Cryptosporangium aurantiacum: one gene and its partner. The protein of the gene in region 1 interacts with the protein of each later gene in a pairwise test. Links are inferred from orthologs where the notes say so. Each region holds a gene or a part of one and is shown in the gene's direction. Other genes may lie near its edges.

What was found.
Region 2: the proteins of leuS (region 1) and ligA interact in binary tests that used the Escherichia coli proteins (3 or more experiments, as listed by UniProt). The link is inferred for Cryptosporangium aurantiacum from one-to-one orthologs.

What each region holds. Positions count from the first base shown.
Region 1 is NZ_FRCS01000001.1:431,869-437,404, forward strand. The notes cover bases 2,085-5,489. They hold leuS (leucine--tRNA ligase), read left to right. Parts: upstream 2,085-2,400; coding sequence 2,401-5,289; downstream 5,290-5,489. Outside these bases: BUB75_RS01855 (DUF58 domain-containing protein), read right to left, coding at 1-864; BUB75_RS01860 (AAA family ATPase), read right to left, coding at 885-1,871.
Region 2 is NZ_FRCS01000001.1:242,726-248,042, forward strand. Bases 1,348-4,355 are described here. They hold ligA (NAD-dependent DNA ligase LigA), read left to right. Parts: upstream 1,348-1,673; coding sequence 1,674-4,037; downstream 4,038-4,355. Other genes in these bases: BUB75_RS00990 (methionine synthase), read left to right, coding at 1,348-1,670; BUB75_RS01000 (hypothetical protein), read left to right, coding at 4,108-4,355. Also shown: BUB75_RS00985 (S41 family peptidase), read left to right, coding at 1-500; more of BUB75_RS00990, read left to right, coding at 591-1,347; more of BUB75_RS01000, read left to right, coding at 4,356-4,767; BUB75_RS01005 (ABC transporter ATP-binding protein), read right to left, coding at 5,162-5,317. UniProt on the Escherichia coli protein: DNA ligase that catalyzes the formation of phosphodiester linkages between 5'-phosphoryl and 3'-hydroxyl groups in double-stranded DNA using NAD as a coenzyme and as the energy source for the reaction.

The sequences.
Region 1 (5,536 bases):
GCCGGTGGGTGGGGTGATCGCCTGGTCGGTGCCCGCGTCGGTGACCAGGTGTAGATCGAACCCGGCGCGCAGCAGGTGGCAGGTGACGCTCGCGGCCGTGCTCACCGCCCACTCCAGGCTTGACGCCGGACCGGTGCCCCGGTGGGAGCTGAATCGGGTGTCGAGCAGGACGGTGCCGGTGGACTCCCGTGGCTGCTCCTCACGCCGCACCATCAGCTCGCCGGTGCGGGCGGTGGATCGCCAGTGCACGCGGCGGTAGTCGTCGCCGTGGCGGTACTCGCGGGTGCTGGCAGCGTCCTCCCCGCGCGCCACCGTCGACCGCGGCTGGCTCCGGGTATTGCCGGACCGGTCACCCTCCAGCGTGATCGGCGCCAGCGGCGCGACCTGCGGCGTGACGACGATCCGCTCGGTGCGGGTGAACGACCGGGTGAGCTCGCAGAGGCCGAACGGATCGGACAGGCGGACGGTCAGCGGGCCGATCTCGTAGCGGCCCCGGACGTCCACCCGGATGGGGTACTCGACGCTGCCGGACTGCCGGCTGGACAGCCGGTCGAGGACGAACCGCGGCGATTCGCCGAGCGCGGCGGGCAACTGCTCCTCGAGTAGCAGGACGCCGGTCGGGACGCGGGACAGGTTCTCCAGCCGCAGCGTCACGGCAGCGGGGGAGCCGGCCTGGATGCGGCCCGGACGAACCGAGCGCGTGCACGACAGCCGGTAGCGGGTCCGGGCCACCGCGATGACGGCCAGCACCGGGAGCGCGGCGAGAAGACCGGAGACCTGGAGCAGTTCACGTTCGCCGAGTACGAAGGCGGAGACCGCTGCTGCCACCGCGGCCGCGAGGAAGCTGCGGCCGCGGGTCGTCAACCCTCGTAGGGCGGCCCGGATCACCGGGGACGACGCCCGCCCCTGGCGTCCGGCACCGGGACCCGGGCGACGAGGTCAGCCAGGATGACGTCGGCGGTCCGCCGGTTGAAGACGGCCTCTTCGGTCGGGATCAGCCGGTGGGTCAGGACCGGAGCCGCGAGCCGCTGGATGTCGTCGGGGAGGACGTAGTCGCGGCCCTCGATCGCCGCGAAGGCGCGCGCGGTGCGCAGCAGCTGCAGGCTGGCTCGCGGGCTGGCGCCCAGCCGCAGGTCCGGGTTGGTCCGGGTGGCGCTGACCAGGTCGATGACGTACCACTTGACCGGCTCGGCCACGTGGACCCGGCGGACCGTGTCGATCAGCATCCGGATCTCGTTGCCGTCGCACACCGCCCGCAGCGCGTTGAGCGGGTCCTCCTCGCCGTGGCCGTCGAGCATCGCCAGCTCGGACCGGCGGTCGGGGTAACCCATCGCCAGCCGGGCGGTGAACCGGTCGCGCTGCGCCTCGGGCAGCGGGTAGGTGCCCGCCATCTGCGTCGGGTTCTGGGTCGCCACGACCATGAACGGGTTCTGCAGCGGGTAGGTGATGCCGTCGACCGTGACCTGACGCTCCTCCATACACTCCAGCAGCGCCGACTGCGCGTGCGGCGAGGCACGGTTGATCTCGTCGCCGACGACCAGGTTCGCGAACACCGGGCCCGGCTTGAACTCGAACGAGCGGTTCTCCGGGTTGTAGATGCTCACCCCGGTGACGTCGGAGGGCAGCAGGTCCGGGGTGAACTGGATCCGGCGGACCGTGCCGTCGATCGACCGCGCGAGTGCTTTCGCCAGCTTCGTCTTACCGACCCCGGGCACGTCCTCGATGAGGAGGTGACCCTCGGCAAGGAGAACGGCGACCGCGAGCGTGATCGTCGCGGTCTTTCCCTCGATCACCCGCTCGACGTTGGCCACGATCCGGTCGGTGACGAGCCGGACGCCGCCGAGATCGGCCGGCGGGCCGTAGTTCTCCAGAGTGCCGTGCGTCGTCACCGACTGCCCTCTTCCTCGGGCCGCTGCGCCGAGCGGCTCGGACGGTACTGCGCGCGCGGATCCGCGGTGCGGCGCAGGATCTGCCTGGGGATGACCAGGGCCGTGACGCTTCCTGGTTTCGGTGCGTTCCCGGGGGAGCGCAGCGGCCAGTAATCGTCCGGACCCGACGCCATTCTTCCAGGATCCAGCCCGACCGCCAGGCGATCCGCACTCCCCAGCACTTCCGTACCCTTGTGCACTGTTTTGTCGCTGCGTTTATTGTCGCCGGCGCGCGCAATGGCGGAGCGCTATGATGCCTTCATGGTGAGCGCCGAGGTTCGCATCCCCGTGGCAGACACCTCAGTCGACGGGCTGCTCCTTATCGTGCCGTGCTGACGCGCGGCGCCCCGTCAAATACTGACGGTGGAGCCCCGAACGCGTTCGGTCAGCACGGCTACCCCTCCTCCGTGAGGGGTTTTTTCGTGTCTCGAGCCCTCCCTTATCCAGTCTTTTCAGTCCAAGGAACCCCACGATGAGCGAGCAGAACACCGGCTCCGGTGCCCCGAGCGCCGACGCGCCGGCCCACCGCTACACGGCAACGCTGGCCGCAGCGATCGAGAAGCGCTGGCAGGATCGCTGGGAGGCCGAAGGCACGTTCCACTCGCCGAATCCCTCCGGCCCGCTGGCCGCCCCGACGCCCGGCTGGCACAACGACGGCGGCCGGCCGATGTTCGTGATGGACATGTTCCCGTACCCGTCCGGCGCCGGGCTGCACGTCGGGCACCCGCTGGGATACATCGGCACCGACGTCTACGCCCGGTTCCACCGGATGCTGGGGTTCAACGTCCTGCACCCGATGGGCTTCGACGCGTTCGGCCTGCCCGCGGAGCAGTACGCGGTGCAGACCGGGACGCATCCGCGCAAGACCACCGAGGAGAACATCCAGCGGTATCGGGCGCAGCTGCGTCGGCTGGGCTTCGGCCACGACAGCCGCAGGCAGCTGGCCACGACCGACGTCACCTACTACCGGTGGACGCAGTGGATCTTCCTGCAGATCTACAACTCCTGGTACGACGTCGAGGCCGGCAAGGCCCGTCCGATCGAGGAGCTGGAGGCCGAGTTCGAGGCCGGAACGCGACCGGCTCCGACGCCGTGGGCGGAAATGTCCCGGATCGAGCAGCGCAAGCTGATCGACAGCCACCGGCTGGCCTACCTGTCCGAGGCACCGGTGAACTGGTGCCCCGGCCTGGGCACGGTGCTGGCCAACGAGGAGGTCACCGCCGACGGCCGCTCGGAGCGCGGGAACTTCCCGGTCTTCAAGCGGCGGCTGCGTCAGTGGATGATGCGCATCACCGCGTACGCCGACCGCCTGACCGACGACCTGGACCAGATCGACTGGCCGGAGTCGATCAAGGCCATGCAGCGCAACTGGATCGGACGCTCGACCGGCGCCTACATCGACTTCCGAGTCGAGAACACCGCTCCGCACAACGGTCGGCACTCCGCCCCGGCCGCGCCGATCCGGGTGTTCACGACCCGTCCCGACACCGTCTTCGGCGCGACCTACCTGGTGCTGGCTCCGGAGCACCCGCTGCTGGACGCGATCGTTCCCGACGAGTGGCCGGCCGAGATCCCGTCGTCGTGGACCGGCGGTGCCGCCGATCCGTCCACCGCGATCGCGGCGTACCAGGCCGCGGCGGCCCAGAAGTCCGATATCGAGCGGTCCGCGGACGCGCGGAAGAAGACCGGCGTGTTCACCGGCGCCTACGCGATCAACCCGGTCAACGGCGAGCGCGTCCCGGTGTTCGTCGCCGACTACGTGCTGACCGGGTACGGCACCGGCGCGATCATGGCGGTGCCCGGCCAGGACGAGCGCGACTGGGAGTTCGCCGAGGTCTTCGAGCTGCCGATCATCCGTACCGTGCAGCCGACCGAGGGCTTCGAGGGCAAGGCGTTCACCGGCGAGGGGCCGGCGATCAACTCCGGGTTCCTGGACGGGCTGGGCGTCGCCGACGCCAAGAAGCGGATCATCGACTGGCTGGTCGACAACGGGCACGGCGAGGCCACCACCACGTACAAGCTGCGTGACTGGCTGTTCAGCAGGCAGCGGTACTGGGGCGAGCCGTTCCCGGTCCTGTACGACGAGGACGGTCTGCCGGTCGCGCTGCCGGAGTCGATGCTGCCGGTGGAACTGCCGGAGATCGACGACTACTCGCCGCGGACGTTCGACCCGGACGACGCGGACACCGACCCGGAGCCGCCGCTGGCCCGCGCCGACGAGTGGGTGGCGGTCACGCTGGACCTGGGCGACGGTCCGAAGCAGTACCGGCGGGAGACCAACACGATGCCGCAGTGGGCCGGCTCGTGCTGGTACGAGCTGCGCTACCTGGACCCGACCGACGAGCAGGCGTTCGTCGACCCGGCGAACGAGCAGTACTGGATGGGCCCGAACGAGACGAAGCCGGCGGGCGGCGTCGACTTGTACATCGGCGGCGTCGAGCACGCCGTCCTGCACCTGCTGTACGCGCGGTTCTGGCACAAGGTGCTGTTCGACCGCGGGTACCTGCGCTCGTCCGAGCCGTTCGGCCGGCTGTACAACCAGGGCTACATCCAGGCCTACGCCTACACCGACGCCCGCGGCGCCTACGTCCAGGCCGACGAGGTGGTGGAGGAGGACGGCGCCTACACCTGGCACGGCCAGCCGGTGAACCGCGAGTACGGCAAGATGGGCAAGTCGCTGAAGAACGTCGTCACCCCGGACGATATGTGCGCTGAGTACGGTGCCGACACGTTCCGGGTGTACGAGATGTCGATGGGCCCGCTGGATGTCTCACGTCCGTGGGAGACCCGGGCGGTCGTCGGCTCGATGCGGTTCCTGCAGCGGCTGTGGCGGACCGCGGTCGACGAGGAGTCCGGCGCGCTGCGGGTCACCGACGAGCCGGCCGACGACAAGACCCGGCGGCTGCTGCACCAGACGATCGAGGGTGTCCGGGGCGACCTGGCCGCACTGCGTACGAACACCGCGGTGTCGAAGCTGATCGAGCTGACCAACCACGTCACCGCGGCGTACGGCAGCGCGGCCGGGACGCCCCGCGAGGTCGTGGAGCCGATGACGCTGATGGTCGCGCCGTTCGCTCCGCACCTGGCCGAGGAGCTGTGGGAGAAGCTGGGTCACTCCGAATCGCTGACCTACCACCCGTTCCCGGTCGCCGACCCGGCGCTGCTGAGCGCGGCCGAGGTCGAGTACCCGGTTCAGGTCAACGGCAAGGTGCGGGCCCGGATCACGGTCCCGGCCGACTTCGACCAGGCCGCGGTCGGCGCCGCGGCGCTGGCCGAGCCGAAGGTCGCCGCGATGCTGGGCGGCGCCGAGCCGCGCAAGCTGATCGTGGTGCCGGGCCGGATCGTGACGATCGTGGTCTGACGCGCACCACCCGCTTCGGCGGGTGACGTACTTCACCGGGCCGGTGGCCCCCGAATGGTCGGGGCTGCCGGCCCGGTCTGTGTCCTCCGCACCCACCGTTGCGCACGGTGCTGGAGTGCACCCCGGGTGTGCCAACCTGCTCCACCTTCGCTCCACCGCGCTGACCTGCAAAGACATCAGCCCGATACCTGAGCGCTACGGGTTTGAGTCGTTGACGGTGGGGGGAAGTGGAGTACAGTGGGGCGTG
Region 2 (5,317 bases), 190 kb from region 1 along the record:
CGCTCGCCGACGGCGCCGACGGCCTCGTCATCGATTTGCGCCGGTGCCGGGGTGGGTCGCCGGACATGGTCGCGTTCGTCTGCAGCCACCTGTTCGGGCCGGATCCCGTGCACCTCAACGACATCTACGACCGGGCGACGGACGAGACCCGGCAGTACTGGACATCCTCCTCCGTGCCCGGTCCCCGATTCGGACCCGAGCGCCCGGTCGCGGTGCTGACCAGCGCGTTCACGTTTTCCGGCGGGGAGGAGCTGGCCTGGGACCTGCAGGAACTCGGGCGAGCGACGCTGTTCGGCGAGATCACTCGAGGTGGTGCGCATCCGGTCGACCGGGTCCAGGTCCACCCGCATCTGCGGGTGACGGTCCCGAGCGCGCGTTCGGTGAGCCCGCGCTCCGGCGGGAACTGGGAGGGCACCGGAGTGCGACCGGACGTGGAGGTGCCCGCCGCCGACGCCCTCGCCCGCGCGGTGGAGCACCTGCTGGGTGCCCGAGAGAGTTGACCCGCTAGGCGCGAGAGGTCGCTGACGGGACAACTTTCTCCGGGCCGGCGGCAGCGGGCGGCTACCCCGGCTGGCCGTAAGGTTCTCGGCGTGGAAGCGACATACCCCTGGCCCGCCGGAGCGGCGACCGGTGTGGGCTCACTGCCCGGCACCGACGTCGTCGAGGCAGTGCGGACCGTGCTCGGCGAGTTGCCCGACCTGCCGCACCTGCCCGAGCTGCCCGCCCGCGGCCCCGGCTCCGACCTGATCGGCCGCGGCGCGTCGTTCCTCGTCGAGTTGCCGGTGGATCTGCAGCCGTCCGGGTGGCGGCTGGTCGACCGGCCGGGACGCGACCTGCGCCGAGCGCTCGACCTATTGGAGCGCGATCTGGACGCGCTCACCGAGCAGGCCGAGGGCTACACCGGCCCGCTCAAGGTGCAGGTCGCCGGGGTCTGGACGCTCGCCGCGTCGATCGAACTCCACAACGGCGCCAAGGCGCTCTCCGACCCGGGCGCGGTCCGTGACCTGGCCGCGTCGCTGCTCGACGGGCTGGTCGCCCACCTCGCCGACGTGCGGCGCCGGGTGCCGGGCGCGTCGCTCCTGATGCAACTCGACGAGCCGTCGCTGCCCGCCGTGCTGGCCGGGCGGATCAAGACGCCCAGCGGCTACGGCACGGTGCGCCGCCCGGAGGAGAGCGTGGTCGAGCAGGTGCTCGCGACGCTGGTCGAGAAGGTCGGCGCGCCGGTCGTCTTCCACTGCTGCGCGTCCGACGTGCCGTGGGCGCTGTTCCGCCGCACCGGCGCGGCGGCGGTGTCGGCCGACCTGACGCTGCTGGGCCCGCCGGACCGCTGGAGCACCCGGGCCATCGACACGATCGGCGAGGAGCTGGACGCCGGGCTCGGGCTGTTCGCGGGTGTGGTCCCGGCGGTGCCGCCGGCCGCCGCTCCGAACACGGCCGATGCGCGTGCTGCCCGTCGCGCGCAGGCCCAGGAAATGTCGGACCCGGCCGCTAGCGTGACTCCCGTGCGGACGCTTTGGCAGCGGCTGGGTTTCGACCCGGCCGGCCTGGCGAGCCAGGTGGTGACGACGCCTACGTGTGGGCTGGCCGGCGCCACCGGCGACCGCGCGCGGGCAGTGCTGGCGCAGGTCCGGGCAGCCGGGCGCAGCCTCGTCAAGGATCCGGAGGCCTGAGGCGTGGACGAGACAGACGTTCCCAACCCGACGTCGGAGGACGTGACGGTCGACCCGGCGCCGCCGGAGGTACGGAAGCAGCACGACGTGCTGGCCGAGGAGATCCTCGGCCACCAGTTCGCGTACTACGTCTCCGACGCACCGACGGTGTCCGACGCCGACTACGACCGAATGATGCGCGAGCTGGAGGCGATCGAGGACGCGCACCCCGACCTGCGCACGCCCGAGTCGCCGACGCAGCGGGTGGGCGGCACGTTCTCCACCGACTTCACCGCGGTCGACCACCTCGAGCGGATGCTCAGCCTCGACAACGCGTTCAGCGACGAGGAGTTCACCGAGTGGGCCGAGCGGGTGCACCGCGAGGTCGGCACCGAGATCCACTACCTCTGCGAGCTGAAGATCGACGGGCTCGCGATCAACCTGCTCTACGAGAACGGCCGCCTGACCAGGGCGCTGACCCGCGGCAACGGTGTCACCGGCGAGGACGTCACGCTCAACGTCCGCACGATCGCCGACGTGCCGACCGTGCTGTCCGACGACGGTGGGCACGACGTACCCGCGCTGGTCGAGGTTCGCGGCGAGGTGTTCTTCCCGGTCGAGGCATTCGGCGATCTGAACGCGAGCCTGGTCGAGGCGGGCAAGGCGCCGTTCGCCAACCCACGCAACGCGGCGGCGGGCTCGCTGCGGCAGAAGGACCCGCGAGTCACCGCGTCCCGGCCGCTGCGGATGCTGGTGCACGGCATCGGCGCCCGCGAGGGCTTCGCCCTCACCCGCCAGTCCGAGGCGTACGACCGGTTGAAGGCTTGGGGTCTGCCGGTCTCCTCCCACTACAAAGTGCTCACCACGTTGGACGAGGTGCGCGCGTACATCGCGAACTTCGGTGAGCACCGGCACTCGGTCGAGCACGAGATCGACGGCGTCGTCGTGAAGATTGACGAGGTCGGGGCGCAGCGGCGGCTCGGCTCGACGTCCCGGGCGCCGCGATGGGCGATCGCGTTCAAGTACCCGCCGGAGGAGGTCAACACCAAGCTCCTCGACATCCGGGTCAACGTGGGGCGCACCGGCCGGGTCACCCCGTACGGCGTGATGGAGCCGGTGTTGGTGTCCGGCTCCACCGTGGAGATGGCGACGCTGCACAACGCCAACGAGGTGCGCCGGAAGGGCGTGCTGATCGGCGACACGGTCGTGCTGCGCAAGGCGGGCGACGTGATTCCGGAGATCGTCGGGCCGGTCGTCGACCTGCGCGACGGCACCGAGCGCGAGTTCGTGATGCCGACCCACTGCCCGGAGTGCGGCACCGAGCTGCGCCCGGCCAAGGAGGGCGACGTCGACATCCGGTGCCCGAACGCGCGTACCTGTCCGGCGCAGCTGCGGGAACGGATCTTCTTCCTGGCCAGCCGTTCGGCGCTCGACGTCGAGGCGCTCGGGTACGAGGCGGCGATCGCGCTCACCCGGCCCGACGCGCCGGAGAAGGCTCCGCTCACCGACGAGGGCGAGCTGTTCGCGCTCACCCCGGCCGACCTCGCCGACGTGGCGATCAAGCGGGTCAACAAGAAGACCGGCGACGAGGAGCTCGTCCCGTTCTTCTACACGAAGGGCACCGCCAAGCAGCCCTCGGTGCCGACGAAGAACACCGAGCGGCTCTTCGCCGAGCTGGCTGCGGCCAAGGAGCGGCCGCTCTGGCGGGTGCTGGTGGCGCTGTCGATCCGGCACGTGGGGCCGACCGCCGCCCAGGCGCTGGCCCGGTCGTTCCGCTCGATCGACCGCATCGCGGAGGCGAGCGCGGAGGAACTGGTCACCGCCGAAGGCGTCGGGCCGACGATCGCGGCCGCGGTGCGCGAGTGGTTCGAGGTCGACTGGCACCGGGCGATCGTGGAGAACTGGCGGGCCGCCGGGGTCCGGCTGGAGGAAGAGGCGGTCGACGAGGGGCCGCGGCCGCTGGAGGGCATCACGGTCGTGGTGACCGGGTCGCTGGAGGAGTTCAGCCGCGACTCGGCGAAGGAGGAGATCCAGCGGCGCGGTGGCAAGGTGTCGGGCTCGGTCTCGAAGAAGACCGGCTTCGTCGTCGTGGGGGAGTCGCCCGGTTCGAAGCACGACAAGGCTGTGCAGCTCAAGGTGCCGGTGCTGGACGAGGCCGGCTTCAAGGTGCTGCTCGCCGACGGACCGGACGCGGCGCGTGCGGTGGCCACGATCGGCGACCCGAACGCCGACCCAGCCGCCGCCGACGCGGACTCGGCCGGCGACGCGCCCGCCGATTCGGCCGGCGACGCTGACACGGGCTCGACCGCCGCCGCGCCCGCCGATTCGGCCGCTGACGCCGACGCGGACTCGGCCGGCACCGCCGAGCCGGCCGCCGCGGAGGGGTAGAGCTAGCTCCACCCCGGATTCGGCGTAGGGCTCCACTGTGCTCGAGTGGCGAGCCCGGCATCGTCAAGGCATGACACGGGGCGAGGTGCAGAGGGAGCGATCCGCGGTGACCCCGGGGCGACCGCTGGTAGCCGCGTGCGCGGCGGCGGCGATCGTGCTGGGGTCGGCGCTGGCCGTGTTCGCGGCGGCCGGGCACGGTGTCGGCGGCGGCTCCGCCGGAGCCGACCGTCCGATCGAGTGGGTGCTGCTCAGCTGCCTGCTCGCGGCGGCGATCGAGGGTGCCGTACTCCGTCCACCCCGCCGCCGCCTCGGCGCGCCGCCGCCCGACCCAGGGCCGGCAGGCGCCCGGCCGGCGGGCGTCGTGTCGGCAGCCGTCGCGGTCGTGGTGCTCGTTGGTGGTGCGGTCGTGTGGCCGTTCGGAGCGGGCCTACTGGCGGCGGCGCTCGCGCTGGCGTTCGTGCCGGATGCGATCGGAAGCGCGCTCGCCCTGTCGGCGCGCGACCTGGTGCTCCCTACCGCGGTGTTCTGCGTAACCGGCGCGGCCGGGTTCGTCGCGCTGCTGCCCGCAACCGGCAGTGCCGCCGTGGCGCTGTGGGTGATCGCCGGTGCGGCGGCGGCAACGGCGCTCACCGTCCGCCTCCTCGGGAGGCCCGCGGTTCCTGACATCGGCGAGGGTTTCCGCTCCCTCAGCGCGAACGGCGCCCGCCCCACCACGCCGTTCGCCGAGTAAGCAGCGCGGCCCGGCGCCACGCGCTCAACCCCGTAGCTACCCTGGACGGCCCGAGCTTCCGTCCTTTCTGGATCAGCGGCACTGCGCTGTCGTCCCAGCGACAGCAGAACCACGCTGTACCAATGTGGACAGCGGGCGTACCAGCACTTCCGCCGGCAACGGTGCCTGCCATCCGTGTCCTCGGCGGCGCCGAGCACCGGCTGCCGCCCGGGCAGATTGCATTTAGAAGACCTGGGACCCTTCCAAATGCAATCTGCTTAGTGGCGCGCGCGGGAAGCGGCGGCCCGCGGCGCAACGGCCGCCCGCGCCGAACCGGCGGCGCCGGGCCGAACTGGCGACGCCGCGCTGCCGCGCCGCGCTGCCGCTACCACGCCGCGCCGCGCTGCCGCGCGAACTACGTCCGACCCGCCGCGGCTGGGACCGCCCAGCGGTGCAGCAGCGAGCGGTAGTGCCCGTTGTCGGCGCGGTGCAACTCAGCGGGCGTCCCCTGCTCCACCACCCGCCCATCAGCCAGCACGACGACGTAGTCGGCCTCGGTGGCCAGCCGCAG